3 regions of the Gudongella sp. DL1XJH-153 genome follow, and region 2 is predicted to be linked to each of the others. Evidence: riboswitches for the same ligand, from Rfam matches in the RefSeq annotation. Region 2 holds a riboswitch; each other region holds the start of a gene.
The links. A riboswitch is a leader RNA that binds a small molecule or an ion and turns the genes downstream of it on or off. The one in region 2 is predicted to bind cobalamin.
Positions count from the first base shown of each region.

Region 1: another riboswitch for cobalamin. It lies ahead of ACOEN1_RS00250 (helical backbone metal receptor); the one in region 2 lies ahead of ACOEN1_RS06960 (hypothetical protein).
Region 3: another riboswitch for cobalamin. It lies ahead of ACOEN1_RS11430 (S-layer homology domain-containing protein); the one in region 2 lies ahead of ACOEN1_RS06960 (hypothetical protein).

Region 1 covers NZ_JBMEMN010000001.1:52,327-63,084, reverse strand. Annotated here, with positions in the region: gene queG (tRNA epoxyqueuosine(34) reductase QueG) at 1-327, shown strand, start outside; gene ACOEN1_RS00275 (glycine C-acetyltransferase) at 384-1,571, shown strand; gene ACOEN1_RS00270 (DUF503 domain-containing protein) at 1,664-1,945, shown strand; gene nth (endonuclease III) at 1,955-2,605, shown strand; gene ACOEN1_RS00260 (VanW family protein) at 2,602-4,110, shown strand; partial or broken gene ACOEN1_RS00255 (sensor domain-containing protein) at 4,162-6,243, shown strand; cobalamin riboswitch at 6,323-6,505, shown strand; gene ACOEN1_RS00250 (helical backbone metal receptor) at 6,597-7,532, shown strand; gene ACOEN1_RS00245 (FecCD family ABC transporter permease) at 7,592-8,599, shown strand; gene ACOEN1_RS00240 (heme ABC transporter ATP-binding protein) at 8,619-9,866, shown strand; gene ACOEN1_RS00235 (Cof-type HAD-IIB family hydrolase) at 9,976-10,758, shown strand, end outside.
Region 2 covers NZ_JBMEMN010000014.1:3,393-14,150, reverse strand. Annotated here, with positions in the region: gene ACOEN1_RS06995 (DUF5711 family protein) at 1-186, opposite strand, end outside; partial or broken gene ACOEN1_RS06990 (Csac_0668 family 2Fe-2S cluster-binding (seleno)protein) at 245-703, opposite strand; gene ACOEN1_RS06985 (carbon-nitrogen hydrolase family protein) at 917-1,837, shown strand; gene ACOEN1_RS06980 (hypothetical protein) at 1,841-2,599, opposite strand; gene ACOEN1_RS06975 (hypothetical protein) at 2,615-2,887, opposite strand; gene ACOEN1_RS06970 (transposase) at 2,889-3,668, opposite strand; gene ACOEN1_RS06965 (PLP-dependent aminotransferase family protein) at 3,957-5,369, shown strand; cobalamin riboswitch at 5,444-5,615, shown strand; gene ACOEN1_RS06960 (hypothetical protein) at 5,835-6,332, shown strand; gene ACOEN1_RS06955 (alpha/beta fold hydrolase) at 6,470-7,309, opposite strand; gene glsA (glutaminase A) at 7,333-8,283, opposite strand; gene ACOEN1_RS06945 (3-hydroxyacyl-CoA dehydrogenase family protein) at 8,392-9,345, opposite strand; gene ACOEN1_RS06940 (3-oxoacid CoA-transferase subunit B) at 9,413-10,072, opposite strand; gene atoD (acetate CoA-transferase subunit alpha) at 10,072-10,728, opposite strand.
Region 3 covers NZ_JBMEMN010000036.1:3-10,760, reverse strand. Annotated here, with positions in the region: gene ACOEN1_RS11460 (TRAP transporter large permease subunit) at 1-140, opposite strand, end outside; gene ACOEN1_RS11455 (S-layer homology domain-containing protein) at 591-3,116, opposite strand; gene ACOEN1_RS11450 (ECF transporter S component) at 3,134-3,880, opposite strand; gene ACOEN1_RS11445 (ABC transporter ATP-binding protein) at 3,859-5,505, opposite strand; gene ACOEN1_RS11440 (energy-coupling factor transporter transmembrane component T) at 5,478-6,371, opposite strand; gene ACOEN1_RS11435 (DUF4430 domain-containing protein) at 6,364-7,131, opposite strand; gene ACOEN1_RS11430 (S-layer homology domain-containing protein) at 7,178-8,734, opposite strand; cobalamin riboswitch at 8,861-9,063, opposite strand; gene ACOEN1_RS11425 (hypothetical protein) at 9,170-9,358, opposite strand; gene ACOEN1_RS11420 (glucose 1-dehydrogenase) at 9,748-10,515, opposite strand.

The DNA.
Region 1 (10,758 bases), on a different contig from region 2:
GTATATGGGTGCGATACTTGTCAGTCTGTTTGTCCCAAGAACAAGGATATTCATTTATCATCACATCAGGAATTTTCCCCTTCAAAGACAGAAGGAGTCATAGATATAAAAGAGCTTGCTCATATGTCAAAAAAAGAGTTCAAGGAGAAATACGGTGATATGACTGGAAGCTGGAGAGGAAAGACAGTGCTCTTAAGAAATGCAGTAATTGCATTGGAGAATATTGGAGCTCGGAATTATATTGACATAATAGAGACAATAGACAAAAAGAATGTAGAACTTTTGGAACCTTATACTTCTAGGATATTAAAAAATATGGTAGAATAGCAAATGTCGTTTTAACACATAAGCTTATGTTTTAAATTTTTTAAGGAGGGATTTTAGTGTCAAATGTACATGATTTGGGATTCCTGAAAGAGAATATTCAGGAACTCAAGGATCAAGGCGTATACAGAAAGCTACCTGTAATGGGATCTGCAAGTGATGCAGAAGTAATACTAAATGGAAAGAAGGTTATAAACCTTTCATCAAACAACTACCTTGGATTTGCAAACCATCCCAGAATGAAGAAAGCAGCAATTGAAGCAGTTGAAAAATATGGAGTAGGTTCAGGTGCTGTTCGTACAATTATTGGGAACATGGATATTCATGAAAAACTTGAGGAGACACTTGCTAAATTCAAAAGGGAAGAAGCAGCATTTATTTATCAATCAGGATTTAACTGTAATGCTGGTACTATTCAGGCAATTACAGAGGCAGGGGATTTGATAATATCGGATGAATTGAATCATGCATCCATTATCGATGGTGCAAGACTTTCAAAAGCAGCAAAGACAATTTACAAACACTCTGACATGGAGAGTCTTGAAGGGGTGCTAAAGGAGAATAAGGATAAATACAGAAATATGCTTATTATAACTGATGGTGTGTTCAGTATGGATGGAGATATTGCAAAACTGCCTGAAATAGTCGAGTTGGCAGAAAAATATGGCGCCATGACCTATGTGGATGATGCTCATGGTTCAGGAGTTCTTGGAGAAAGTGGAAGAGGTACTGTCGATCACTTCGGGCTTCATGGAAGAGTAGACTTTACAATCGGAACCTTATCAAAGGCAATAGGAGTAATCGGTGGATATGTGGCAGGTTCAAAGACCATGTATGAGTGGTTAAGCCATAGAGCAAGACCTGTTCTTTTCTCAACATCGCTTCCCCCAGCTGCAGTAGTCCCAATTACAGAAGCCTTGAACATGCTTATGGAATCAACTGAATACACTGACAAGCTTTGGGAAAATGCAGCTTACTTCAAGGAAAAGATGGGTTCACTTGGATTTGATACAGGAAACAGTGAGACACCAATAACTCCAGTTATAATTGGCGATGAAGCCAAGACAATGGAGTTCAGCAAGAGACTTCTTGAAAAGGGAGTATTCGTATCAGGTATCATTTTTCCAACAGTACCAAAGGGAACTGGGAGATTGAGATGTATGGTAACAGCTGCTCATACCAGAGAACAGCTTGACAATGCCGTGGAGTCATTCAGACAAGTTGGCAAAGAGATGGATATTTTATAGTGGTGTTTAAAAGAGGGGAAATCTCCCCTCTTTTCTTTATGTCTGAAATAGTATACTATTAGACTAAGAAATAGATAACAAGAGGTGGAATTATGATAATTGGTGCATGTTCAGTTGAATTGCATATATTTGAAGTCTATTCACTAAAGGAAAAGAGACAGGTGATCAAGAGCTTACTTGGAAGACTACAATCCAGATTCAATATATCTGTGGCTGAAGTGGATTATTTTGATACATGGCAATCTTCTGTTATCGGGTTTGCCTGTGTATCCAATGAAACAGTCCATGTAAGAAGCATAATAAATAATGTAATAAGGTTTGTGGACCTGGATGGAAGAGTGGAAATAGTTTCCCATGAGATTGAAATACTATAGGAGAATGACATGAGGAAAAGACTTACAAAGATTGAAAAAAGCAAGGTTCTTGAAATACTAGATGGCCTGTATCCTGAGGCAAAAGCAGAATTGAATTACAATAACCCTTTCGAACTTCTCATAGCAACAATTTTATCAGCTCAATGCACTGATGTCAGAGTAAACAAGGTTACTGAAGAGATGTTCGAGGAATTGAAGAAGCCTTCAGATTACATTGGAATTGGAGTAGAAGCCCTTGAAAGAAGGATCAGGAGTTGCGGACTTTCCAAAACCAAGAGTAGGAATATAGTAGCTACTTGTGGGATAATTCTAGAAGAGCATAAAGGAAAGGTTCCAGATACTATTGAAGAACTGATAAAACTGCCTGGTGTTGGTAAGAAGACTGCAAATGTTGTTGCGAGCAATGCCTTTGGAATACCAGCTATAGCTGTGGATACCCATGTGTTCAGAGTATCAAATCGAATTGGACTCGCTGCATCAAAGACAGTTGAAAATACAGAGAAGGACTTAATGAATAGTATACCTGAAGAAAGATGGACAAAGGCACATCATCAGTTGATTTTTCATGGAAGAAGGGTTTGTAAGGCAAGAAAACCACTTTGTGAAGATTGTCCTGTTAATGTTTATTGTCTTTATTATAAGAACGGGGTGGGGAAGTGAAAAAAGGAATCAAAATATTAATAATAGTATTAACGGTCTTCGGTGTAGCAAGTCTTGGAGGCTACTATTATCTGGACAGCTATGTTGCAAAGGATACCTTTTATGAAGGAATTATAATAGATGAAATCCCAATGGGTGGATTGACATTGGAGGATGGGATTCAGAAGCTTAAGGAGTCCAAGGAAGTACATGAAACTAAGCAAATAACTCTTACAGTGGAAGGATATCCTGGTGCAATATATTCTATGAATATGTCAGATATTGATCTGGATTTCAATTACGATGAGGTAGCCATGAAGGCATTTAGTGTTGGAAGATTAGGGAATGTAATACAAAGATTTCAAACAATAAGAGATCTCCAGACAAATCCAAAGGTATATACTTTGTCCCCAACTATAAAAACTACAAATGCCGATAGCGTCCTTGACGTAATCGCCGAGGATATTGAGATTGAACCGGTTGATGCACAGTTCAGTTTTCAGTCAGGACAGTTTGAAATCATAAAACCTGTTCAAGGAAAGTATCTCGACAGAGATTCCTTCAAGAAATCTCTTGAGATGGTTTCGGAAGAAATCCTTACAGTTGAGAGTTTGGAAATTTCCGTGATAACACAAGAACCCAAAATTCAGGAAGAATACTATAAAAAAATCAATGGTGTTATCGGAGAATTTTCTACCAGTTTTGCAGGAAGCTCAGCGGGAAGAAGCCACAATGTAAGATTATCTGCAGAATCCTTTAAAGGGATGCTTGTAATGCCGGGTCAGGAAGTATCCTACAACAAGACAACTGGTCCAAGACAGGCAAGATATGGGTATCAGGAAGCTCCAGTAATTGAAAACGGTGAGCTTATCCCTGGAATGGGTGGAGGAGTATGCCAGACGTCAACTACTTTATACAATGCACTCCTTCTTGCTGATATGAAAATTATTGAAAGAAGTCCCCATTCCATAGCACCAGGATATGTTCCGAGAGGAACTGATGCAGCTGTTGCTACAGGTTATCTGGATCTGGTATTTAGGAATGACTTTGATTATCCTGTAATGATTGACAGCAAGGTAGAAGGTACCAGAGTATACTTCTATATTTACGGTGACAAGGATAACAGGGATTATTCCATTGATATTTCAACAAGCTATGTTGCAACAATACCATACAAGGTACATGAGAATCTTGATGACACAATCCAGCCTGGAACGAGGGAAATGGTACAGGAAGGAAGAAACGGGTATAAGGTAAATGCCTTTAAATCAATAACAAGAAATGGAGAAATAGTAAGTACAGAACAGATATCACATGACTATTATAGGGAGAGAGACTATATTTACAAAGTGGGTCCTGAACCGATTGTGACTCCTCAGGTACCAGCCCAGGAAGTTCAAAACCCAGAACCAGAAATACCGATAATAGATGTATCTCCAGAGAATAGTGATCCTGTTAATGATGAGAATAGTGAGGATATGTCTGTGCCAAATGAGGATCTTTCTGAGCTGGAGGCAGCTGAATAACTGCTGATATACCCTTTCAGATTTTTGAGTCATAAAGAGGAGAGTTTCTATATGAATAAGAAATCCGAGAACAATCATAGTAATGGGAAAGAGAAATCAAATATACTTGCCCAGAGTCAAAAAAAATTATATGAAGCTCTTTTTGAAATCAGTCCTGATATGAATTATCTTTTGGATAAAGAGGGATATGTGGTTAATATTAGTATCTCAAGTGAAAGATATTTGAAGTATTCCAGAGATGAATTAATAAATTCTCATTACTCAGAATATATCCATGAAGATGATTTAGAAATTGCTAAAGATGTTTATTCAAAGGTATTGAGAAAAGAGGCTTCACAATTTGAAATTAGATTGCACAATCGTGATAATGAGATTATTTGCTTCCAGGTATCCTCAATACCGATTATTGAGGATGAATTGATAATTGGCGCTTTTGGAATTGCACGGGATATTACTGCAAAGAAGGAAACTGAAAGGAAGTTAAAGGAAGATGAACAAAGGTATCGATCACTTTTTGAGGACAATGTAGATGCTGTCATAACATATGATTTGGAAGGACGGTTTGCATCGGTTAATAGAGCTACTGAAGAATTGATGGGATACACAGCTGATGAACTTATTGGGGAGCCTTTTTTGCCATTTATTGTACCAGAACGTCAGGAATACACCATGAATCAGTTTTTAAAGGTATTGGAAGGAAGATCCATTCAATATGAAACAGCTATGTACGATAGAAAAGAAAGAATAGTTGATCTGCATATAACAGTTATTCCTATTGTTATTGATGATGAAATAATTGGTATTCATTGCATAGGTAAAGATATAACAATGCAAAAAAGAGCTGAATTGGCATTAAGTGATATGGCCTTTAACGATTACTTGACCAAGCTGCCTAACTTGTATGCTCTAAATAGATATATTGATTATTTGATTGAAGCTGAGGAACAATTTGCCATATTCATGATGGATCTTGATCGTTTCAAAACAATTAATGATAGCTAGGGGCATGAAATGGGAGACCAGCTATTAAAGGCTGTTACACAGCGATTAACAACCCATATACCCGAAGATTCCAAACTATTCAGGTATGGTGGAGATGAATATGTTGTAATTTTGAAACATAATGATTTGGATGAAATATATCAATTGGCTCAGGTGATCAGGGATTTGTTCAAGGAATCTTTTGTATTTAATGAGATGGAAATCAACATATCATCCAGTGCAGGGATAAGTATCTATCCTGATGATGGCAGCAATATGGATACTTTGTTCAAAAAAGCTGACAATGCAATGTATTTCTCAAAAAAACATGGTCGTAACAACGTTGTGATGTTTAATTCTATTGAAAATGAACATGATGATAAATTGACTAGAATGGAATCATATTTGAAAAATGCCATTAAAAACAAAGAATTATCATTGGTTTATCAGCCTCAGGTTGATATGAATTCAAGAGAGGTAGATGGGGTTGAAGCCCTTCTGAGATGGAACAATCCCGTTCTAGGATCGGTGTAACCCTATGATTTTATACCAGTTGCAGAAGATAGCGGTCTAATTATTGAAATCGGGAATTGGGTAATGGATTCTGCGTGTAGACAGATTGATGAATGGAGCAAGATAGGCTTGGGTGATTTGAGTGTATCAGTTAATATTTCAGCTCATCAGTTTTATCACATGGATTTCATAACGGTGATTCAGGAAGTATTGGAAAATACAAAGATTGATCCACGGCTTTTAGTTCTTGAGATAACTGAATCAATTGCATCAAATTCTGATATAGTAATAGACCAGTTGATTCAATTGAAAGAACTGGGAGTAAAAGTATCAATAGATGACTTCGGTACTGGTTACAGCTCATTGAAGTACTTAAAGGATTTACCTATCGACTACTTAAAAATTGATAAATCATTTGTGCATGGAATAGAAAAAAGCAAAAAGGACCAGGATATTGTATCCACAATCATTACTCTGGCACATAATCTGGGTTTTAAAACCATTGCTGAGGGTCCTGAAACTGATAAGCAGGTACAGTTCTTGATAGAACACAGGTGTGATTATGCACAAGGGTATTATTACAACAGACCAATCACTCCTTGGAATCTGGGAATTTGGATTGCCAGATATTTCATATAAAAAAGAAGTAGATAACACCTTCAGAAAATTATAAAATGGAACTGGTTGATTAAGTCATCCTGTTCTGATATCATAAAGACAAATAATATTTGAAATAGGTATCTCACATTTGAGATTTAAAAGGGAAAGTGGTGCAAATCCACTACAGCCCCCGCTACTGTAAACGGGAACGAAGTCAGCAATAAGCCACTGGGAAACCGGGAAGGAGCTGAACCGAGGATGAACCGTAAGTCAGGATATCTGCCTATCACATCTACTAAGCGCTTTACCTCGGAGGGAGGGATGTATGCAATTTGTAAGAATAGCTCATCTCTTGATGGGCTTTAATTTATGCAAAAAAAGGAGCGATAAACTTGAAAAAAGGAATTCTTATTTTATTGGCAATGATGTTGGCAGTTGGTTTGTTGTCAGGTTGCAGTTCGCCTTCAACGCCTGAAACGCCTGAAGAACAATCAGAAGAAGTTGGGGATGCTGTACTGAGTATAGAGGACGATTTTGGAAATACCATAAACTTTGGGAATCCTCCGGAAAAAATAATTTCCCTTGCACCAAGTAACACTGAGATATTATTTGCAGTAGGTGCAGGAGACAAGGTTGTAGGAGTAACTAGCTATGACGATTATCCTGAAGAGGTTTTGGATATTGAAAAAATCGGAGATTTTAATGGAATTAATCTTGAAAGGATTATTGAACTTGAACCGGATCTTGTTATTAACTATGGGGACGGCGTAACTGAGGAAAACGAGAGACTCCTTGAAGCTGGTATCCAGATTGCAGGGTTTGAGCCTGAGAGTCTCCAGGAAGTGTATGACACAATAATAAAGGTAGGAAAAATAACAGGACATGAAGATGAAGCAAAAGAGCTTGTTGAAGAAATGACATCACAAGAAGCTGAGTTAGCCGAGAAAATAGAAGGACTGGATAAAAAAACTGTTTTTTATGAAATCTGGCATGAACCACTTATGGCTGCAGGACCGGGATCATTTGTAGATGAGCTCATAAATCGTGCTGGTGGTGAAAATGTTGCAGCAGATGCTGATGGCGAGTACCCACAATTTGATCTTGAACAGCTTATAGAGAGAAATCCACAGGTATACATCACCGCCAATGACCTTCCCGAGAAGACAGCAGATTCTATAAAGGAAAGACCAGGATATAGTGAAATAGATGCCATTAAGAATGATAGAGTGTATTTGTTGGACGGCAATATAATGTCAAGACCCGGACCAAGAATAATTGATGCACTTAAATTGATAATTGAAGCTATCCATCCTGAAATAAACAATTAAGTAAGGCTGTGATTAATGTGAAGGAAGAAATCCGGATTAAATCCTATGGTATAACCTTATTGATACTGATTATACTACTTGTTATAACAATTGGAGTTACAGCGACAATTGGATCTGCAAGTATTAATCCAATTGATGTTTACAAAGTTGTGGCATCTAAGATACCAGGACTTTCAAGCTTTATTGGGACTGATTCAATTACAGATTCTCAGCATTCCATAATATGGAGTGTAAGACTTCCTAGGGTACTTTTAGGAGTGATTGTTGGAGCCGGGTTGTCAATTTCTGGAGCCTCTTTTCAGGGATTGTTGAAAAATCCAATGGCTGATCCATATATTCTTGGAATTTCGTCAGGTGCTGCTCTTGGAGCAGCTATCGCTATTATACTTAGATTGAATGTTGCTTTTGTTGGCTTTTCAGGGATTTCAGTGATGGCGTTTATCGGGGCGTTAATTGCTGTGACACTGGTGTATAATATAGGTCGGATCAGAAATCAAGTACCAGTTACAACCCTATTGCTTGCAGGTGTTGCAGTTGGACAGTTTCTAACTGCAATAACATCACTTTTAATGGTAGTATATAATAGGGATATGACAAAAATCATTTATTGGACTATGGGAAGCCTATCTGGAAAAGGTTGGACTCCAATAACATCAATTTCGATACCCATGATCATTGCAATGGCGATTACATTATTTTTTGCCAGGGATATAAACATAATGCTGACAGGAGAGGAGTCTGCAAAAAGTCTTGGAGTGAATGTTGAAAAGACAAAGGTGTATATACTTCTTCTTGGAACTTTTATTACATCTATGGCAGTATCCATAAGTGGTATAATAGGGTTTGTTGGTTTAATCATACCCCACATAGTTAGACTGATTGTTGGACCAGATCATAGAATTCTACTTCCTTCATCTGCTATAGTGGGAAGTATATTTATGGTATTTGCTGATACAATAGCGAGAACTGTTATTTCCCCTATGGAAATTCCTGTAGGGATAATAACAGCAATATTTGGAGGGCCTTTCTTTATCTATCTTCTACGAAGCAAGAAAAGAGCCCTTTAATGGATAAGGTAGTGATATTATGATGGCAGTAAATGCAAAGAATATTGTCTTTGGCTATTCCTCTACTCCTGTTATTAGAGATGTAAGCTTCCAAGCTGACAGTGGAGAATTTATAAGCATAATTGGACCAAATGGTTCTGGGAAGTCAACACTGCTTAAAACAATTAATGGCCTTTACATACCTGAATCTGGACAGGTTGAACTTCTGGGGAAAAATCTTGAGGAGTACAAGAGAAAGGAAATAGCACGAAAGATTTCTTTGGTTCCGCAGGATACAACTCTTGATTTTGAGTTTACCATTGAGGAAGTTGTTTCAATGGGTAGACATCCATTCAAGGGTAGATTTGAAAAAGAAGATGTAAAAGACAAAGAACTTATCTATGAAGCCATGGAGATGACCAATACATTTGATATAAGGGACAGACTTATAACTGAAATATCCGGTGGTGAAAGACAAAGGGTCTTTATTGCTAAGGCACTGGCTCAGAATACTGAGATAATTCTACTGGATGAGCCCACCTCACATTTGGATATTAATCATCAGATTGACATTTTAAATCTACTGAGGAAGATGAATCAGGAAAAGGGTATTACTATTATACTTGTAATCCATGATATCAATCTTGCTACGAGATACTCAGACAGAATACTGCTTTTGAAAAAAGGCAGTATTATAAGCCAGGGTACACCTGAGGATGTTATCACAACTGAAAATATTCTGCAGGCTTATGGCATGAGGGCTGCAGTTGAGAGAAATAGATATACAGGGCATATTTCAGTTATACCCCTTGAAGTTAACAAGCGAATACGTAGCGAGATGAACATAAAGATTCACGTAATATCAGGAGGAGGCTCTGGTCAGGATTTAATTAATGTCCTTTACCAAAGAGGATATCAGCTTACCCTTGGGGTACTAAATGCTGGAGATAGCGATTGGCAGTATGCAAAAAGTCTTAAGATCCCGGTAGCAGAAGAAAAACCATTTTCAGGGATTTCCGATAAAGCAGAAAGGAAAAACAAGGAGATGATATCTGATACAGATTTTGTTGTTATGACCAATGTACCTATTGGAAGTGGTAACCTGAAAAACCTTCAAATGGCTGCAGATGCATTGGAGACAGGAAAGAAAGTGGTCTACCTAAGTGAGAGAAAGTACGATGAGTTTGATTACACCGGAGGTGCAGCAACAGCCATCCTAAATAAAATGATTAAAAACGGACTTGTTATTGTTGAATCGATGGAACAATTACTTAGAAAATTAACGTAATATATGCTAGACCGGGATAAAAATTCCCGGTCTTAAACTTTGATGGGGAGCTTTTGATATTTTATTTTCAACTCCGTTGTGATATATTAATTGTGTCAGGAGGAATCACATGGATATAAAATTAATCGCAATAGACATGGACGGAACCTTATTAAACAGCAGCAACAAGCTAACAGAAAGAACTAAGAAGGCTATAGCAATGGCTAAGGAAAAGAATGTTGAAGTGGTACTTGCAACAGGAAGAGTTCTTAAATCTGCATTGCATTATGCAAATTTATTGAACCTTGATAGCTATATAGCAGCTTGCAACGGAGCTATTTTAGTTGATAATAAGGGAAATGATATATACAGAAAGCCAATTAATAAAAAAAAGCTTGAAAAAATAATGGAAATAGGACATGATATGTCAGTGTACTTTCATTTTTACAATGAAGATACTTTCTTTACCAGAACCTATGTTAAAGAGATTGTAGACTACTATTCATCTTCCAACGGTAAATTCACCGGACAATCTATCGATGTTGATATTTACAAAAGCATCCGAGATATTGCTGAAAGAGTCGATCTAGATGTTTTCAAATTTCTTTTTATAGACAATGATCTGGACAAGTTGATACAGCTTAAAAAAAGACTTGGCTCAATTGAAGGCATTTCAATTTCAAAGAGCTGGACAAATAATCTAGAGGTAATGGAAGAAGGCGTATCGAAGGGTAGAAGCCTTGAGCATCTTTGTCGTCTGATGAATATTTCATTGAATAACACAATGGCAATCGGTGACAATGAAAACGACTTATCTATGCTTGAGATTGCAGGAATCAGCGTAGGGATGGGCAATGGAGCAAAATCTGTGCTGGAGAAAGTGTATTATGTAACAGAGGATAATAATCACGAT
Region 2 (10,758 bases):
TCCGTTGATGTAACTTATTCCATCACCCGGAATATATGCATTCTCGACAACTTGTTTTCCCTTGTTGGAAAAACTGTCAAGATATCTTACAAACCACTTCTGATTTTCTTCAAATGAGAAAAATATCATTGTCCCAGCAATGGATAATATTAATAATATAAGGATTACCATTCCAAGTCTTTTCATATATTATGTCCCCTCAAACACCAGGGACGGTTCTTTTTGTTTGCCCCTGATTAGATTCTTACATTTGCTTCAATGCCAACTTAATGGTTTCGATTATTTGTGGGCTGCAGCATTTTCCTAGTGGGTTGTTCTCCTCACACCTGCAATTTTTCATTGCACCAGTAATATTAACAACTTCAGTAAAGGTCCTTGCTCCGCCATTTATTACAGCATCGATAATCTGTTCTTCGGTTACCTTGCTGCAATAACATATGTATTTGGGATCAGCGTCCTTCTTATACCATACGTCAACTTTCAGGTCATTTCTTCTTAATATGGTATCTTCATTTTGAGAAAAGTATACAACATCACAGTCTTGTTCAAGACATATGTTGTAATTCTTGTATTTGACTTTATTCCTGTATTCATCCTTTACCATATGCTCAACTGTAACAGCTCCAACAGACTGAGACTTACCTTTGCATTTAGGACACTTTAAAATTTTTTCCACTAAACCTGTGGAATAACCATTGCTTGATCAGCAAGACTTAACTCTCATATTCAAGTCCACTTCATCACTCCTTCCATGATAAAACACTCGGGAAGGTTCCTTTTATTTGTCCCAGTTTCATCATAACTATATTTTAACATACTTTATTGAAAATGACTTCTGTTTCCTGTTAAGAACCCGTTTGATACATTACTGTGTTATAATTAGCTTATTATAAAGGAACTATAGGAGGTCTTATATATGGAAAAGAAATTCAAGGTATCAATAATTCAGGACTCACCTGTTCTGTTTGATCTGGAAAAGACGATGGAAAAGACCATTGTACTTACCAGAAAAGCTGCTTCAAACGGATCAAAGCTGGTTGTATTTCCTGAAAGCTTTATTCCATGCTACCCAAGGGGGCTAACATTTGGAATGGTTGTGGGAAGCAGGACCAAGGAAGCAAGAGAAGATTACAGAAGATATTACGAAAATTCCGTTGCAGTTCCAGGACCAGAGATAGACCAGTTGGCAGAGCTTACAAAAGAGCTGCAGATATACCTGTCCATTGGGGTTACAGAGAAAAATGGTGATGGCCTTGACGGCACGCTCCATTGCAGCAACCTGTTCTTTGGACCAGAAGGATATATGGGAAGGCACAGAAAATTAAAGCCCACTGCGGCTGAGCGGGTTATCTGGGGCGAAGATGACGGGTCAACCATAACAGTTGTAGATACTCCCTATGGTAAAATGGGTTCTCTTATATGCTGGGAAAACTATATGCCACTGGCCAGGATGGCCATGTATATGAAAGGGGTCAACCTTTATATTGTGCCAACGGCAGATCAAAGAGAAGTTTATCAGGCAACTTTAAGACACATTGCCTTTGAGGGAAGATGCTTTGTCTTTATGAGCAACCAATATGTTGAGAAATCAATGTATCCCACAGATCTAAAATACTACAGGGATCTTGAAAATGAGCCGGAAGTAATGTCTCGAGGTGGCAGCTGTATTATAGACCCCTATGGTGAATACGTTGCAGGACCATTGTTTGATGAACCTGGCATTCTTACGGCAGAAATTGACCTGGATATGATTGTGGAATCAAAGCTTGACTGGGATCCAGTCGGTCACTACAACAGGCCAGAGATATTTGACTTTAAAATTAACGAAAGACCTTAATAGCTACTGAATAGGGAGATATCCAATTATCTCCTTTTTTTCCACATCAAAAACAAGCCCCGCAAAATTGTGACCTTCTCCAGAACCAAGCTCTACGAGCAAATCAGAGGAGTCAATGCTATCTGGAGTTGCAGGCCCGTCATGGGTCCATAGGCTGTCGAAAACCTCAGGAGGAACCTTTTCGAAATTTACCTCTGAAAAATCAATTCTCAATTTGTTCTCCCAAGGTGATTCCATAACATATTCAATGGCCTTTTCAGAAGCCAGCCTGTGTTCTGGTGAGATAAGAAGTCTCTTTTCCACCTTTTCTTCCATTTCAGCTATTAGGTCATCGATATGCTCACTTGAATAATCCAAAATCTTGCTGTGCAGCTCTTTAGGAAAAAGTTCCCTTACATTTTCTGTAAAGATTGATCCATCTCCTGGAATCCTGCTTTTGGTTATTTCAATAAGATCATCCTCCCTATCAACTTCCAGTACAAAGGGTAGGGATGCCCCGGATTCAAGATTTGCGTCAGTCCCACCAAATGAATGCTCTTCAATCAGTGCCCAAATATATACTTCTTCCTTGGATTTATCCGAGCCAAGAATATCGATGATCACAAATGTATTCCCAACACTTCCACCTGTTCTGTATTCATCTCTTATGTAATTTTCAATAACTGTTTTGTCCACATCAGAAAGCGGTATCTCACCTGCTGAACAGCCTGACGTAAATATAGTCAATATAATCAATAGAAGAACCATTTTAGTGATTTTCACAATAACATCCTTTCCTTATGCCGATATTAGTCTCCACAATATAACCATGAACCCTCCTGCAGAAAGCAGCATCAGAAACATTCCCAATAATTTGTGCTTCTCATATCTTATATATCCTTCGTGGAATATAAGTATTCCCAGAATAGGAATTACAAAATCCCTGGCCGATTCATTGAGAACGCCAGTAAATGTCAACGCCATAATTAAAAGTGCCACTATTGACAATAACCCCACAATCGTTGAAAACAATCCATTTCGGGACACCGGGGACGGTCCTTTTTGTCCCATTTTAAATTCCTCCTCTGCTTAACCTATGTACGGTACTTTTGCTGACCTCAAGTAATTCTGATACTTTTCTTATACTTAAGTTTGTGTTTTCTAATAGCATACCTATAAGTTGATCCATTTCATCTGAATTTCTTCTTATACTCTGAGAATCAATTTCTACCTTGTTCTTATGGTAGTCATGAATAATTCTCTGAGCTCTTGAATACTCCAATCTATCTAGCTCTTCCTTTGTGTCAATGAATCTAATCTCATCCTCCAACTTATGAAAATCCTGAAACTGTTTATTCGATCCAATACTCTTCATAATCCTCTCTATTTCTCCAGAATCTAAAAGATTACTTTTACCTTGAAGGAAATGAGAATAACTACTCCAGTCATATTGTTGTGGACTTTTGATGATTCCAGCTTTTACGGGATTATTATGCACATATCTTGTTGCACATAGAAGATGAGCTTCATTATGAATAATTTCACTTTTATACCTATCCTGGAACACATGCCCTACTCTATCCAGGCTTCTGTTTATTCTCATCGCAAAAGAGGTATTTATTCTTCTCAAAGATAAAGAAATGTCATCCAATTCACCTTTTAAAATGATATGTACATGGTTATCCATAATACAAAATGCAACAATTAAAACATCTTCTTCAAACTTTGTTTCAATCAATGAAAGGAAATTCTTCTTATCAAAATTGTTCTTGAATATCATTTCTTTGTTTATACCCCTCATCATAATATGATAATAACCTGTTGGACTCACTTCTCTACTCAATCTCGCCATAAAAACTCCTCCCGCATTTTTCTTGTTTTGGGACAAAAAGGACCGTCCCCGGCGTCCCTTTCTGTGTTTTTAATTTTTGAAAATATCAGTTGCAATTAGTATTTTTAGACATTTAATCCTATTAACTCAATGTTACCTTCAAGTAATTGATATGTCAATCCTACGAATCCCAGGTACTAATTATAATACCTTTATATAAACCAATATGATATACTAAGTGTATCCATACAGAAAGGACTGATCAATGTGCTTACTCATATCAGGCTTAACAAGGAGAAGGATTTACCCTTGTATATCCAATTATACGAGGCTATAAGGGATGTTATTGAGGACGACAATATCCAATCTGAAAAGCTCCCTTCAATTAGATCTCTTTCCAAACAGCTTGGGGTTAATAATGTTACAGTAGTAAATGCTTATAAACTCCTTGAGCAGGAGAATTATATATATACTGTAAAAGGTAGCGGTACCTTTATTAAGCGTCCTTCATTTAGTCAGGATAGTTATCTTGTAGAAGAAGGTGACATGGAGCTAATGCTTTCTGGTATCTACCCTCTCCTTAAAAACAGTATAGATTTTGCAAGCGTTTCACCTACAGCAGAACTTTTCCCAATTGAGGAATTTAAAAAATCATTAATTGAAGTTTTGGACAGAGACGGAGGTCAGGCTTTTCTTTACCCTGAAATCACAGGCTTTGGACCACTTAGAGAGTCTATCTCAGAATTTCTTCTGGAGCATTACTCGATTTCGGCTACCAAGGATCAGATACTCATTACATCCGGAGGTCAGCAGGGTCTTGATATAATCTCAAAGACACTTATTCAACCTGGAGATGTTATTTTGGTTGAGAACCCTACCTACCCAGGTGCTTTTGCGGCATTTCAATCAAGAGGAGCCAAGATTATAGGAATACCAATGGATGAAGATGGAATAGACCTGGATGGACTCAAGTCGTATGTAAAAAGATACAGACCCAAATTTATTTATCTTATGCCAAACTTCCACAGTCCAACAACAATCTGCTACAGCGAAACGAGAAAAAAAGATGTCCTTAGACTTGCTCGGGAATATGGCTTCTACATTATCGAAGACGATTTTCTGACTGATTTAAGTTTTTCTGACGATAATAAGCTACCCTTAAAGACCATGGACAAATTTGATCAGGTTATTTTTATCAAGAGTTTCTCCAAAATTTTCATGCCTGGAGTAAGAATAGGTTTTATGACTCTACCAAAGGCATTGATGAAGGATATTATCAAAGCCAAGCACACCACTGACATTTCATCCTCTGGATACCTTCAAAGAGCTTTTGACCTCTACTTGAGAAAAGGTTTCTGGAGAGATCATATAGAAAATATTACAGCCTTCTACAGGGATAGATATCAGCTTATGATTTCAGGACTAGCGAAACTCAAGCATTTTGGCATTTCATACCTGGAACCAGTTGGAGGTCTTAGTATATGGGTCTCACTTCCTAAAGAATTCGATGCCATTGAGCTCTATGAGGAATGTGGAAAAAGAGGTTTGGCAATTGTTCCTGGAAAAGTATTCTTCACCGACTCCAGTGACTCAGAGAAATTTATACGCTTAAGCTTTAGTGCTGTAGGTGAGAAAGAAATAAACAAGGGACTTGGAATTCTTGAGGATATACTTTCAAAATCAGAAAATGAGCCCTCTGAGAAATATATGCCATTTCTCTAGCTAAATGTATCCCTCAATTTGAGGGATTTTCTTTTTCTTGATTTATTGGATCTTGGCGTGTAAAATTAACTTGTACAATTGAATATTTAAATAGGTGTATTTTACTTAATAGGGAAATGCGTGAAACGCTGCAGCCCCCGCTACTGTATATGGTACATCCATCTCAGATACCACTGTGTTAGATCATGGGAAGGTGAGATGGTCACAGCCATTAGCCAGGAGACCTGCCTTTTGAATGTAAGAACCGCTTTCGGAGGGAAAGGAGGAAACAATTATGGTAACAGCAGTTGCAGTTTATCCATTTTTAGATTTTTTCAGTTCCTCCTAGTTGAGGAGCTTTTTTTATTATGAATAGGAAATTTCTTTTTTTCTTGTATAATGAAATGTCCGTACATGAGTATCAAGAAAAGCTACCTTGGAGAATCGTTAGATTCTTTTCTTATTAAAAAAACTAGGAGGGATAAAATGAACGGAAATTTTGATTTTATAGCATATCCATTTCTAAACGACAAAAACAAAATGGTTGACCATGAAATACTTACTGACAAACTGTCTTCAACCTTGGGGCACATTATTTCGATGGGGACTCCTCTGGAAAAGGAAACCTGGTGGCTGATGGACAAGGTTTTGCATCTTAATGGTTCTTTAAGGGGAAAACTAGCAATTTCGCTGGATGACCTAAGAGATGGCCAGACGATCTATCATGTCCTTAAAGATAGACACAAGGTAGCAGGATTCATTTATCCTGTAGGTAACAGACTTGCAACACAATACCATATTGCAAGATGTGAAGCTAAAATTGTTACACGTAATTTATACTTGATTCAACAGTCAGGTATAATTGTTCCAGAAATACTTCTAGATATTTCAAACCTTATGGCAAACATACTATTTGTAATGTCACTTGAAGTAAATAGACTGGAAGGTTTTGAGGAAATACCTTTTGAATCAAGATCATACTAATGAGGATAAATTTGAAGAATAAACACTTAAAAATCATCTTATCAATACTTGTTGTCTTTGTAATGGTTGCGACCTTTCTTGGGGTCAGCAGCTTCATAAAGGGAGCTGATGGCGAAAAGGAAATTCTGATATCTATTCTAGATGAAGAAAATGACATTGTAATTATCGAAAATAAAGCTTTTTACAGCCCTGTTGAATTCCACAGGGCTTTCAATTGGTGCAAGGTGACCTCCACTTATTGAATGATGAATTCCTTTTTTCATCATTCCTGCCAAGAACTGACCTGAGTCTACGCCGTAAAAAGCACTTTCATTACCACTTATTACAAGACATGGCTCCTCGAAATCTCTTAGAACATCCCTGTAATCAACAGAAATAATATTCTCCCAGATTCTTGCCATGTAGTCAGGATTGTTTTTTCCCATTGCCTCAATTGCGATTTTTAGATTTTCACTATCTAGTTCAGGAGCCATCTTACTCATAAACCGTGAAACAAAACCTCTAAAATCATTCTTGATACTCAACAGTTCCTCTTCAGCCATCTCTCTGGTAAAATCTCCCTTGAAAAGTCCATACTTCCATTTGTCATCATTAATAACCTTTGGTGATGTCTCAACAAGAATCAGATTCTTGACTCTATCCTGTCCAAAGTCTTTTAAGTACTCCATTGCTACAGCTCCACCCATGGACCAACCCAGTAAATTGATTTTCCCTAAATCTAGATACTCTCTAAGCACCTCAATATCACTTGCCATCGCATTAAAGCTGAGATCTCCATTTCCTATCACAGTCCTTCCATGACCTCTCAGGTCCAATGTAACGACAAGAAAATCTTTTGAGAGTATCTTTTCTGTCAGCCTGAATGTAGTGCTATCCGCTCCAAATCCGTGGATACATACAATTGGATGCCCCTTTCCACCTATTCTGTAATATATTCTTGAGCCATCTTCTGTATTAAAATATCTTCCTTCCATCATATCACCAGCTTTTCCTTAATTATCTAGTGGGTATCAATTTCCACCTGCAATTTTCTATCATCAAATATATTGTAGTGTAATCTCCTTGTGAGTTCCTTGATTATTCCAATTCCAGCTGATGAATTTCCATTCTCATCCAGAGCTGGTGAAAATATACCAATTCCCATGCCATTTGGAAGGACACCCATAATACCTCCACCTACACCTGATTTTGAAGGAATACCAACTTCAATTGCATAGCGTGCACTGTAATTGTACATTCCACAGGTAAATAGCAAGCCTTTTAAAAGGATCGACATATCTGTTCTCGAAATTCCATCTATATTTATTCCCTCACATCCTGCTGAGATAAACCTACCAATTTTTGCAAGATCTCTAGTGTCAACTTCAATGGAACATTGCTTGAAGTATGTATCAAGAACATCCTCAACATCACCTTCAAGAATATTCTTACTGCTCATAAGATATGCCATGGATCTGTTTCTACTGCCTGTCTTCTTTTCTGAGAGGTAGACCTCCTCGTTATAGCCTATATTCGGATTGTGAGCCATCCGTCTTGTAAGTTCCAATATTTTTTGGAACTTCTCATCTCCATTCCCCTTGATCATGGAAGTTGTAAGAATCGCACCGGAATTAATCAACGGATTTGCAGGCTTGTTTACATTTGGTAGATCCAGCTTGGTAAACGCATTGAAGGGTTCATCTGTGCTGTCACACCCTACTTTTTCAAAAATATCTTCTATTCCATTATCCATTGCAGCTACCAGAAATGAAATAACCTTTGATATACTCTGAAGTGTGAACTTCTGATTGTAATCCCCTGCACTATATAATAATGCTCCTGTTCTACCAGCAACTGTTACTCCAATTTTCTCAAAGTCTGCTTTTGCAAGTGCTGGTATGTAATCTGCAACCTTACCATTTTTAATTAGGTGTCTGTTGTTTTCAATTATTTCATTAAGTAGTATCTCCATAGCATCCTCCATATCCTATTATAGTAATTATAACGATAAGACAAGATATCTCTCTGTATATGATAATATAATCCCATTAATATAGCAAAGCATATTAATGGGATTATATTATTTTTTTTCAGCTGAATTGTTCAATTTTAACATTTTAATAAACATACTGTCTCTTCGTTTTATAACTTCCTCATCTTGTCCATCAAAATACTCGTAGAAGCCTTCCTTTGTTTTAACGCCAAGATTTCCTGAATCTATTTTCTCCTTGAGTATCTCAGGAGCTTCCTTGCTATCACTAAGATTTTTAAACAGATATGCTGAAATATAGTAGAATGTGTCCAATCCTCCAAGGTCAGCTGTTTCAAGTGGTCCCAATACCGGATATCTGAAACCGGGCCCAAATCTCATGGCTTTATCAATATCTTCCACTGTCCCGACTCCTTCCTTCAGAATGTGGAGCGCTTCCCTGAAAGCTGCGAACTGAAGTCTGTTACCGATAAATCCTGGTGTATCCTTCTGTACAATAACAGGCTCTTTGTCAATTCTCTTCATCAGAGATTTGAGAACCTCAACAGTCTCATCCGATGTCTCATCTCCCTTGATCAACTCCACCAAAGGCACTATATGAGGTGGATTCCAAAAGTGCATTCCCACAAATCTTGTCTTGTCTACAATATCTTCAGAAATACTGTTGATACTTAATCCTGATGTATTGGTTGCAAGGTATGCATCCTTTTTAGCTATTGATTTTACTTCTTTCCAAAAGCTTTGCTTCACTTCCAGTTTTTCAACTATTGCCTCAATAATCAAATCGCAGTCCTTAAATGCACTCTTATCCAGAGAGTACTCAATATTACTCATTACTCTTTCTTCTTCATCGCTTGTCATTAATTCTTCAGCCAAGAGAGTCTGGTTAAATATGTCCACCAATTTTCGCGAATCTTCCAGCAGAGTTATGCTCAAATCCATTACTGTGACTTTATATCCCTTCTTTGCAAAGATAAGGGCTATACCAGATCCCATTGTACCGGCTCCGGCTATACCAATTCTTTTAATGCTGTCTAGTTTCATATCGACATCCCCCAGAGTAAAGGCACCGACCAGATAAGCCCGGTGGTGCCCTAATTCTTTATTCAAACTATACTTGCATATCCTTAAGGTCATCTGCAATAATCAGTTTTGCTTCAGTTGCTTCCTGTACCTGCTCAACCGTAAATTCTGGATTGATTTCCTTAAGAACTATACCTTCTTCAGTAACTTCCATCAAACCCATCTCTGTAACAATAAAGTCAACCTGGCCAGCCGCAGTAAGGGGCAGTGTACAATCCTTAAGAATCTTTTTTGCACCTTTTGCTGTGTGCTCCATTGCAATCGTAACCTTTTTTGCTCCTGTTACAAGGTCCATGGCTCCACCCATTCCAGGTACCATTTTCCCTGGAATCATCCAGTTGGCAAGATTACCCTTTTCATCTACCTGTAAAGCTCCCAGAACTGTCATATCAACATGGCCACCTCTGATAATTCCAAATGATGTTGATGAATCGAAAAATACTCCTCCAGGAAGTATGGTAACACACTGCCCTCCTGCATTTGTTATTCTCCAGTCTTCATTGCCTTCTTCAGGTACAGGGCCCAAACCAATAAAACCATTTTCTGATTGCAGGAAAATATTTGCTCCCGCTGGCAGATAATTTGATACCTGGGTTGGAAGACCTATGCCAAGGTTAACTACGTCACCATCATGAAGCAATTTTGCCACTCTCTTTGCTATATATGCCTTCATTTCATTTCTTTCCATTATTTTGCACCTCCGTTGACAAGATGAGTAACAAAGATTCCCGGAGTTACCACATGGTTAGGATCCATTTCTCCAACTTCAACAATTTCTTCTACCTCTGCTATTACAAGATCAGCAGCAGTAGCCATAAGCTGGTTGAAGTTTCTTGTTGCTCCAAAGTATTCAATGTTACCAAATTTATCAGCTGTCTGTCCAGCAATCAATGCTACATCAGCTTTTAATGGAAGTTCCAAAATGTATTCAATTCCTTCGATTTCAATCTTTTGTTTGCCTTCCTCTACTACTGTTCCAACTCCAGTAGGTGTTAGGAATCCTCCAAGTCCAGAGCCTCCCGCTCTTACCTGCTCAGCCAGAGTTCCCTGCGGTACTAGAACTACTTCCATTTCGCCCGCATTCATCTGTCTACCGGTCTCAGGATTTGTTCCTACATGGGAAGCTATAAGCTTTTTGACCTGCTTGTTTACAATAAGTTTTCCAACTCCATAATCAGGAAAAGAAGAGTCATTACAAATCAATGTAAGATCCTTTGTTCCCTTTTCAACAAGCTTATCTACCAGTCTATGAGGATTGCCACATCCAAGGAATCCTCCCACCATTATAATCATGCCATCCTGAATCTTATCTATAGCCTCATCAATTTTTACCTCTTTATTCATACAGATACCTGCCTTTCATTATGGTTTATT
Region 3 (10,758 bases), on a different contig from region 2:
AGTACAATTCCTACAGCTACGCCTCCTAGTGTTGCTGATAACGCTTTCTTACCCATAAAAATCAGTACAAGATATGTAGCAAGTGGCAATAATGCCCATAAAGATCGTTCACCAATTAAAGCATACGTACCTAATTCCATTAGTTAAATTCCTCCCTTTTATAGATAATTTTAAGCATCTCCATAAATGTAATACCATCTCTCCGTGACTCATTGTCAGCGAATTATACTTGAAACGAAGACACCTGTTTTTTCGTGATTCTGCCCCCTTTCTTACATGTAAATTTAGATAATTCAATCTATTATAGCTATTATACATTAATAAAGTTGGTATATATATGGTCTCTATACTTAATTTATGACACTTCTAATTCATTATTTTGTGTTAAGTAACATGAGCAGTGTTAATGCAAAAAAATCGCCTTCGCTCTACATGAAAGAGAATTTTCCTCTAGAAATACCTTAAATTATATTAGGACTTAATATTCATATTAGCGATGTTTTTTTCAGCTAAATGATTATATGAAAGATTCTTCGGCAGGCTCAAAACAGCGTGAAAAAACGCGGTTTTTATTCCGCGTTTTCTTGTGTTTATAAATTCATCATCTGTATATATCTGTACAGGAGTACCGCTACTTCTGCCCTTGTCATTGGCTGCTCACCTCTAAATGTGTTGTCGTCGTAGCCTGTAATCAAGCCTCTTTCCACTGAAAATGCTACAGCTTCCCTAGCCCAAGCAGGAATCTCTGTTCCGTCTGCAAAGCTGATCATACCATAATAGGGAGCTTCTCCATTCTGCATTCTGTGTAATATCACTGCTACTTCATTTCTTGTTATGCTTTCCATTGGTCTAAAGTTACCATTGCTTCCTTGGATCAAACCTTTTGCAAATGCTTTTCCTACATAGTCTGCATACCACTTAGTGGAATCTACATCTGAAAACATTGCTGTTCCTTGGCTTAGTGATTTATCCCCTAATGTTTCAACTACCAGCTTTGCAAATTCTGCCCTGTTTATTGATCTATTTGGTTCGAATTGACCTGTTTCTGTTCCTGAAATTATTCCTCGACCTGCCAATAATTCTATGGCATCTTTTGCCCAAAGGATGTCTTCTCCCACATCGCTAAATGTTCTTCTTGGTGGAATTACAAATACTGGTTCTTCTTCTATTTCTTCTTCAATCTCTTCTTCTATATCTTCTTCATCCGGAAACTTTGGTACCCTTGATGATTCTGATTTTGAATAGTACCAAAGGACTTCATCTCCATCGCGGACTTCCTTGTCAATCGCTGGAATGCTGGGTGCTCTTCCATTGACAGCATACATCCATCCACTTAAACCTTTATTCTTGATTCTTTCAATCTCTGTAACAAAACTATCGTTTGATTCAGATTCATAATCCAGACTTGTTTCCTCCAGTGCTCCCAATGCAGTTAATCCAAATCTATCATCACTATATAGTCTAACTGTTTTTGGTCCATATATTACATCGCCATCATCATCTATCACGGCAAATTCTACCTTTATTCTTTCTACGATCGGTGCTGGTGGTTCTTGGTATTCTTCTATTGTTATTGTTTTTGGCAGGCTTCTCACCAAGCCATTGTCAGGCGCTGGATATTCTGCTGTATTGATTTTATGTGCTGCCAGCTGATATTCGCCTTCTGAATCGATGCTTAGATTCACTTTGCCCTGTGCATCGGTCACAACATCTACTGCAGTGGGAGATGTCATTTTATTCTCTGTATAATATAGTATTGTTGCTCCTTCAACTGGATCTCCGTTATCGTACTTTACTGTGGCTGTAAAGCTGTCTCCTGGCTCTGCGGTCGTCTTTGAAAGTGTAATCTCTCCAAATTTTCCTGAAGCTCCACCATACAGTACAAATGAATCTCCGTCTGCGTATATCTCCTGATATGGAGCTACAGCCCAATAGGTCTGTCCAGGAATATCATTGATGCTTCCTATATATCCATCCGGTTGCTGAACTGTATATCCCAATTCTACGGCATTTTCGACAATTATATCTGAATAGCTCTTGTTTCCTTCAACCTGGACTTCGGTACTCGGCAAAATTGTATAGTCCGGTCCTTCTATCCTTATTGTTACAGTACCTAGTGGTTCTTCAGCATCGCCTCCGGCGACATCTGTATCAGGATTTGCATCCTTAAGCATAAAGGCATATAATGCCCATGCATTGGAAGCAATATTCGCTCCCTCATAATCAGTTGCAGCTAAAAATTCTATGGCTCCTTTTGATGTGCCTTCATACTGCCATTCTTGCTCATCCAGGTTTAATCTATCTATCATCCATACTGTCTCTGCTGAATTTGTTATTGGATCATCCCAGTCGCCACTTATATAGCTACCATTGTCTTTTTGCTGATCCTTGATCCAAACAAGTGCAGAATCCATAGCTGTATCCAGCGCTGCAAGGTTATCCTCAGCAACTAGATCTTTTAGGCTATTAAGTACCCTTGCAGCCTGGGTTGTGCTTTGAAAATCTCCAAAACTTCCATTGTCATTTTGCAGATCCAGTATATAGGTAGCCATGTTTTCAGGATTTTCCAATTCTGAAATGTTACCGGTTAAAACCAAGATATCATATGCCGGTAAATTGACATATTGGCTGTACTCGCCATCTTCTCCAAAGGTGCCGTTACCTGCAGTATCATATCTGGCCTTTAACATGTCCCAAAGTGAAGCCGCTAAGGAGGTTTTCTTCAATTCAAGTGTTCCGTAGTACAATTTGGCCAGGTGATGGGCTGGTACCGGATCTGTGTCCTCTGCTTCAATTACAGCTTGAATTTTCTGATCCAGAAATGCTCCCAACTTAGTTTCTTCATTGTAATCCCAATTCAGTACATCTGCTCCAGTCTGATGGATAACCCCCAACATGAATCCATCCAGATCAGTATAGCCATTGCCCACAATTTCACCTTTTCCATTGCGGTAACCGTTATATAGGTTGTCTATGTTCTCAGTGGCCTTTTCGCTGTACAGCGGATTGCTGGCCTCTGCCAACACGGGTGCAACTGGCAATATCACCATTGCAAACATAACTATTGCCATAAGTAGTGTTGTAATCCTTAAAAACTCTTTGTTGTTTCTAAACATTTTATCATCCTCTCCTTCTATCTTAACATTCCATACTTTATTCTTATTCTGTCCAACTTCTCTATCATTGGCCCAGATAAAAAATACAAGAAAAATACTGTGCTAATTGCGTGAACTAGGTCATAAGGTATTCCTGAAATGTATGATGCCAAAAACATCCTTATATTTGCTCTTTCTGTATACATCAAGACTGATGCTATGTTCATCACTCCACCGTAAATCAAAAATGTCGTTAAAAATCCATATATCGAAAGGCTAAGTCGTGTTTTCCTAAGAATACCTTTTCTAATCAATACACCTGCAAGAAATCCTGTCAGACCCAATGCAAACATCTGCCATGGGGTCCAGGGACCTTGCCCGAAAAAGAAGTTTGATACAAAGGCACTCATGGAACCTACCAGAAATCCTGCTTCCGGACCAAATGCTATACCTGAGATTATCACTATGGCCATCATTGGCTTAAAGGCCGGCAGCATGAAAAACATTGTCCTTCCCATTACTGCCAAGGCTGCAAGAACTGATATCACAATGAGTTCCCTTGCCTGAGGGTCTCTGTTTTCAAATACCATAAAAAATGGCACCATGGTATATACCACTAAAAACATGCTTATGAAATAGTATTTTCTATCGTTTAGGAATTCCATCCCAAACCATATGGTCAATGGAATCAGCACCAATATTATAAATGCAGATATGGTTGATCTTTTCCTTATTCCAGGATGCTCAATATATCTTTTGTCTTCTACAATCCATTCATTTTGCATAGATCAATCACATCCTCCGTGGTTACTGCATTTTCGAATACATGCCTTGACATTCTGTTTGCTCCTGTTGTGTAGAAGCTGTTGCCTGAGAAAAACTCCCGAGGTTTTTCTGTCGCTATAATGGAACCATTGAAAATGAGTGAGACCCGGTCTGAGTACTCTGCACAAAACTCTATGTCATGAGATACCATAACAATTGTGGTGCCCTTTTTAACCAAATCCCTCAATATATTTCCCAGTCTTGTTTTAAAGTGGCTGTCCAGTGCCTTTGTGGGTTCGTCCAGCAGTAATATTTTAGGCTCCAAAAGCAAAACCTTGGCCATTGCCAGCTTTTGCTGCTCCCCTCCACTTAGATCATAGGGGTGCCTTTTTAGGATATCTTCCAAGTCCAGCAATTCTATTGCTTCTTTTGCCTTCTTTTCTCTTTTTTCCATATCCTTTTCAATCGATCTGAGCATTTCATATATATCTCTTTCAACGCTCATCTCAACAAAGAGGGCCTGAGGGTTTTGGGGCAGGAATGCTGTATGGGGATCAAGGTTCACCTTGCCTCTGTATGGCTTGTTTAAACCGCCCAGGATTGACAGCATTGTTGTTTTTCCTGTGCCGTTTCCCCCTACAATCGAATGAAACTCGCCCTTTTCTATCTTGATCGACAGGTCCCTTATTACATCTTTTTCGTTTCGGTCATATTTAAACCAAACATCAGCTAATTCCATGGCTGCTTCTGTCTTTTCTTCTAACTGTTCTTTCGGCGGAATTTCTGGATGCTTGATTATCCGGTCTTCTACCTTCCCGCTTAGCCATTCCCTGCTTTTTTTTACTGACAATGGGTAGCTCTTTGTCTTGGCTGATTCTCCTTCGACCGCTGCAAATATTTTCATATATGATGGCAGTGCCTTGGCCATCACATGTCCAGATTCCAGAATCATGCCGCTGGCATCTTCTGGTGGTGCATCTATGATCACTTCTCCATTATCCATTACTAGAATCCTGTCGCTCATGGGGAATAGTTCCCCTAGTCTGTGTTCTGAAATGATTATTGTCGTCCCAATGTCCAGATTTATTTTTTTGATGGTATCCAGGAACTCAGTGGCTGCCAATGGGTCTAGCTGTGCTGTGGGCTCGTCCAGTATCAATACTTCTGGCTGCATTGTCATAATGGAGGCCAGGTTCAGGAGTTGCTTTTGTCCTCCAGATAGTTCTGTCACCTTTCTCATAAACCAATCGCTTATTCCAAAAAATGTTGCCATTTCTGCAACTCTGAGTCGTATTGTGTTATTGTCATATCCTAGACTTTCCAGGCCAAATGCCAGTTCATGGTATACCCTATCTGTGACTACCCCATTTTCAGGGTTTTGGAGTACGTAACCTATCTTTGAAGTCTGTGTCCGCAAATCAAATTCTTCAATGGGCTGTCCCCGGAACAGGATATCTCCCTTTTTTATGCCATATGGTGTCAATGCTGGCTTTAAGTGTCTTAAAAGGGTGCTTTTACCACTACTGCTTTCCCCACATATGGTTACAAACTCACCTTGTTTAATGGATAAGCTTATATTTTTTAACTGCCTTGTCTTTTCCTCTGGATAGGAGAAGCTTAAACCGCTGATTTTAAATGTTTCCATTTTATGTCCTCCATTATCCCTAAGATTATTGGTAAAAAGAAAATAACTGCAATGCTTATGTAAAATGGGATGCTTGTCTTTGTAAGTTCTGTCCATTTTACCGTTGGATATATCCTAAAGTAAAATCTGCCTATTCCCAGACCATAAGAAAATACTGCCATCAGTGCTCCTAAACTGACTGCAAGCGCACGGTCTCTTGCATCAAACCTAAATATTGAGAAGCTAGTTCTTCCTTTTAGTCCATATCCCCTAGCCTTCATGCTGTCAGATGTTTCGACTCCATTTTCAAGTGCCCAGGTCAGCATTATTGAGAGGATCTTTAGCCCGTTTCTTGCTCTTTGAAACAAGTTGCCTGTATGGAAATCTCTGCCTATCCCCTTTTGTGCATTTGAGATAACTCCTATCTGGGCCTTGTACATTGGCACCAGTCTTAAAACCATTGAAAATATCAGTGATGTCTTGGGCAGGATTCGTCCAAAGAGGTATATGACTTTATCTGATGATATTACTTCGTTGTAGCATGAGAACCAGATTATGACGGAGCCTATCATCAGGGCTGAAAAGAGACCATACACCAATGATTCCAGTGTTATTGGGTTACCATTGCTAAAATAGCCCAGTATTGTTGCCCCTTCATGCACAAACAGGACGTTTATTGCTGCTGCAAAGACCATCAAGGGCAGCATATACAAGAGGTTGAATTTTAGTGCCTTTCTTCCCTTTAGCCTGACCGAATACACAAATGCTGCCGAATATGAAAGCACCAGGATTATTGGATTAAGCAAAAATACCGTTGTAGTTATTACTACTGTAAAAAAGATAATGTTTATGATTGGGTGATAGGTGTAAAAAGGGTCTCTACTCATCGAACTCAAATCCCAGATCTCTTCCTAGATCACATGTATACAGCAATCTAACAGTATCACCCTCTTTGAGTAGATAGTTACTGGTCCCCAGGCTTGGTGATATGTCGTTGACCGAATACATCCACCCGCTTAATTCTCCACAGTCAAACTCATATATGTTTCCTATGCCTTCAATATAATTTGAATTATGTATGGGTGTCATAACATATTCCATATGAATCTTATTCTTTTTCATTTCTCTAAGCAGAACGTTAAAAACTGATTCACCTTCATAGAATTCTACCTTTTGAGCAGGAAATATCCATCCGTCCTCAGGAACCAGCTCCCACTTTTCTGGGTTGATTGCTTCCTCTTTATCAAGGAGCGTTTTGACTGAGACAGATAGGGTTACATGTTTTGCTCCCTCTTCGGTTGAGGTTGGCTCTTCTGATTCTCTTGTTTCTGCTGGTGGCTCGGCAGCCTGCTGTGCATCTGTTTCAGTTGGTGTTGGTTGCTCTTTTGGTATCTCAGCTGCTTCTTCAAGTTCTGCCGGCGTCTCTGGATCTATTTCTTCAGTCTCCAAATCAGGCTCCTTTTCCTCTGCCGCCTTTATTTCAGGCTCTTCTTCCAGGTGAAATCCTGATTGGGTGGATTCAGCATTCTCCAGTTCAGGTTCCGGTGCTGGTGCCATTGCTGGCCCTGAGTTTAGCATCTGAATCCCAAGCACTAAAACTAGTATCAGAAAAAAGCTGGCGAGTCCTATCCATATTCTTTTACTCATAGCGATCGATTCCTTTCATCTATATCGGTTGGCCAAAGCTAATCCCCTACATGTCCTCAAGAAGCCTATATAGCATTCCTGCCACTTCGCTTCTTGTTGCTGCCCTGCTTGGTTCAATATCTATTATGTTATCTGGAATATAGCTTTCTTTAACACCAAATGCCATGGCTTGTTTGCTCCAGTCGGCGATCTCTCTATAATCTGGAAATTGGCTTAGGTAATTCCTTGTCTCAGTTTCAGAGATTGTCGTATCCAAATCCATAGTTTTTGCAATATTGTAGATAACCATTGATGCCTCTTGTCTTGTGATCTTGTCTTGTGGTTTAAATGTGTTGTCTGGATAACCTTTTATCAGTCCCGAGGCTTTTGCTGCTCCAACATATCCCGAGAACCAGTCTGATTCCTTCACATCTGAAAATCCGTGATTATGGGTTTCTTCCTTGTCTAAGGCTCTGCTAATAAGGGCTGCGAATTCTGCTCTGCTGATGCTTTTACCTGGCTGAAATTCTGTCTGTGTAACTCCATTTATTATCCCTTCTATACTTAACTCAATTATTGCTGTTTTTTCAGGGTCGTTCTCTATATCCACAAATGGATTCTTTCTGGGCTCATCGCTTGCCTGACTGTTGTTGTCTATTATAATGTTGCTATCTGTCATATCAAATAGTGATGCCTTGGCTTGTTTGAATCTTTGATATGAAACCAAAGCGTAAAATGATTGCTGTGTCGCAATCTTATTCTCCTTGCCATCCTTAAGATGTGAAAATCCACCTGAGATATTGTAAAAATTTTCGATTGAATTATCTATTACATTATTGCCATTTTTGATAAAACCAGGATCGCTCGCTGGATCAATCCCCAGCGATGTAAGTGCAACTATTACTTGTGCATTGCTTTCAGCGTTTTCTACTGACATTGTCTCGAATCCTCCATCTGAGTTTTGAGCCTTGGAGATAAATTCTAGTCCTCTCTCTATATATGGTTTAACATCGGCTCTGTCTTTGTACCTTGAAAGACTGGTTAAAACCATCGCCGTTATATCAACATCTGGGATTTCTGAGCTCAATGACCAACCTCCACCCTCTATTTCATTTTCCAGCATATATTCAATAATGCTTTCCCTTGTACTCAAATCTGAATAGTCGTTGGAATCAAGAGCTATCAATGCCCAGATCGGACCGTTTATGCCTTGGATTGTAAGCTTATCCAAATCTGAAAGCTTTTCAACTAGATTGTAGCCTTCCATATCTTTTGGATCTATTCCCAATACTGTCAGAGCCAATATTGTCTTTGAGTATTCCGTATATTTGCTGGTTGTCAAGATGCCCTGCTTTTGGTTTAATTCTTTTCTTAAGCTGCTTAAATATGTATCTGATAGATTTTCCATATCAGTCTTTTGATACCTTGCAAGCCCTATAATTGACCAGGCATCTGAAAATCCGTCTTGGTTTTTAAGGATATAGTCTGCTGTCTCTTGTATGACCTTCTCAATGTTTTCCGATTCATTCTTGGCATAGGCTTCACTTGGAAAATATACACCTAAAGCCATTGAGACTGCTATTGCTATCGACAGTATTAGGGATAGTATCTTGTTTTTGTTCATATGTATTGGACCTCCTTCAAAATTTTGGGCATTAAAAAAGCATTTGCCGATATTTCCCGGCAAACGCTCAAACTTACATGCAAAAAACCATGCTAGATATTATCACCTGTTTTAGTCAAAGAAAACAAAATGAGAGCATTGTCGGCAAATATCCTGACTTTGCTTCATCGCTCCCCCCTGCCTTCCCATAGTATATAGTGGCTGATCTTTAAGATCGTGGAGTTTGCTCTGCATTCACAGTGACTTGATCGTGTGGGATTCGCACCCAGCTTCCTTGCATGTGACAACTTTAATTGTTTTGATTATACACCATATCTGAAATTGTATCAATAGAATGTTTTCAGGGTGACATGGAAACTTAAGGGACGGCGTGGAAACCGTCCCCTACAATCTTTGATGCTAAATATTTAGAATGTGTCTTGATACCCTATGATTTTACCGTCCTTTTAAAATACTTACAAATACTACAACACCTGCCAAAAACATCAAAATACCAAACCCAATCCATAAAAACTTTGTTTTTTTGCTTGTTGTTTCAGATGAATTGTTTTTATAGAACACAATAACTAGGGTGGTTATTACAATAGAAATAATTGGTAAGAATACAGCAAATAACTTGGACATAAAACTCCTCCTTCAAATTAGGAACTACAAGTGTATCGATTCCAAAGTTAAGTCGTATCGGTCTACTTATACAACGCTAGATAAAAAGAATGTTCATTAACTATAATACTCATCTTCTTCCCATTTCAATGGATTTGTTTCTATGTGCTCCCATATTTCCTGATATTCCTTTTCATTTCTTATTATATGTTCATAATAATTTTTTTTCCATAAAATCAGATTTTTTGTTTTACTAATTTCATTATATCTCTTATTAACAAAAGATTTCAGTTGTCCAACAATCCTGTGTAGGGGAGGGTTTCCATGCCCGCCCGATTGTGAGTTCTTCTAAAAAGAGGCTACAGCTTGATAACAAGCTGTAGCCTCCTTGAGTTTCTTAACTGATTTTATTAAATTGCTGTCCAGCCTCCGTCAACTGCAAGGTACTGTCCTGTTGTATAGCTAGATGCATCTGATGCAAAGTACACAACAGCTCCGTCAAGCTCACCTTCCTTACCTATTCTTCCCATTGGACAGTAGGTTTTTACTACCGCCTCGAATGACTTGTCTGTTACAACATCCTCAGTCATTTCACTCTTAAAATAAGCAGGACCGATTGTGTTTACGGTAATATTGTACTGAGCCCATTCAGTGGCAAGTGCTTTAGACATCATCTTCACTCCGCCCTTGGTTGCTGCATATGCTGAAATTCCTGATCCCATCATTGCTACAGTACTGTGGATTGAACCGATGTTTATGACTTTTCCGTATTTTTGTTCAACCATTATCTTGCCTACTTCTCTTGCCATAAAGTAAACACCATTGAGGTTTATGTCCACTGTCTTAAGCCAGTCTTCGTCTGACTGCTCTTCAGCTGGTGCCATAAAGCCTATTCCGGCATTGTTTACCAATATGTCAATTTTCCCAAAATGATCTTTTACTTCCTTGACTGCATCCTTTATCTGTTGTACATCAGTTACATCACATTCAACTGCCAGAGCTTTTACTCCCAGCTCTTCCAAATCCGCCTTTACCTTTTCAAGTTTTTCCATTCTCCTTGCAAGTAAGGCAACATCCGCTCCCTGCTTTGCAAGAGCAGTTGCAAATTGAACACCAAGTCCTGATGATGCTCCTGTAACCAGTGCTACCTTTCCTTCAAGACTAAATAATCTACTCATATAAACACTCCTTTAAATTCTTAGAATATCCTACTTTATATATATACCTATATATGTTAAATTTTAAACAATTTTATTCTAATTTACTCTTCAAAGCTATCCAAATCCCCGGATTATGGCTGCACTTAAATAGGGATAATGTTTATAATGCAAAATTTAGAAAAATTGTGTCAATAACTTTTGAAAATGTCAGTAAAAACTAGTCTAATTATCTTTTGAAAATGTCAGTAGATAATTAAGTGG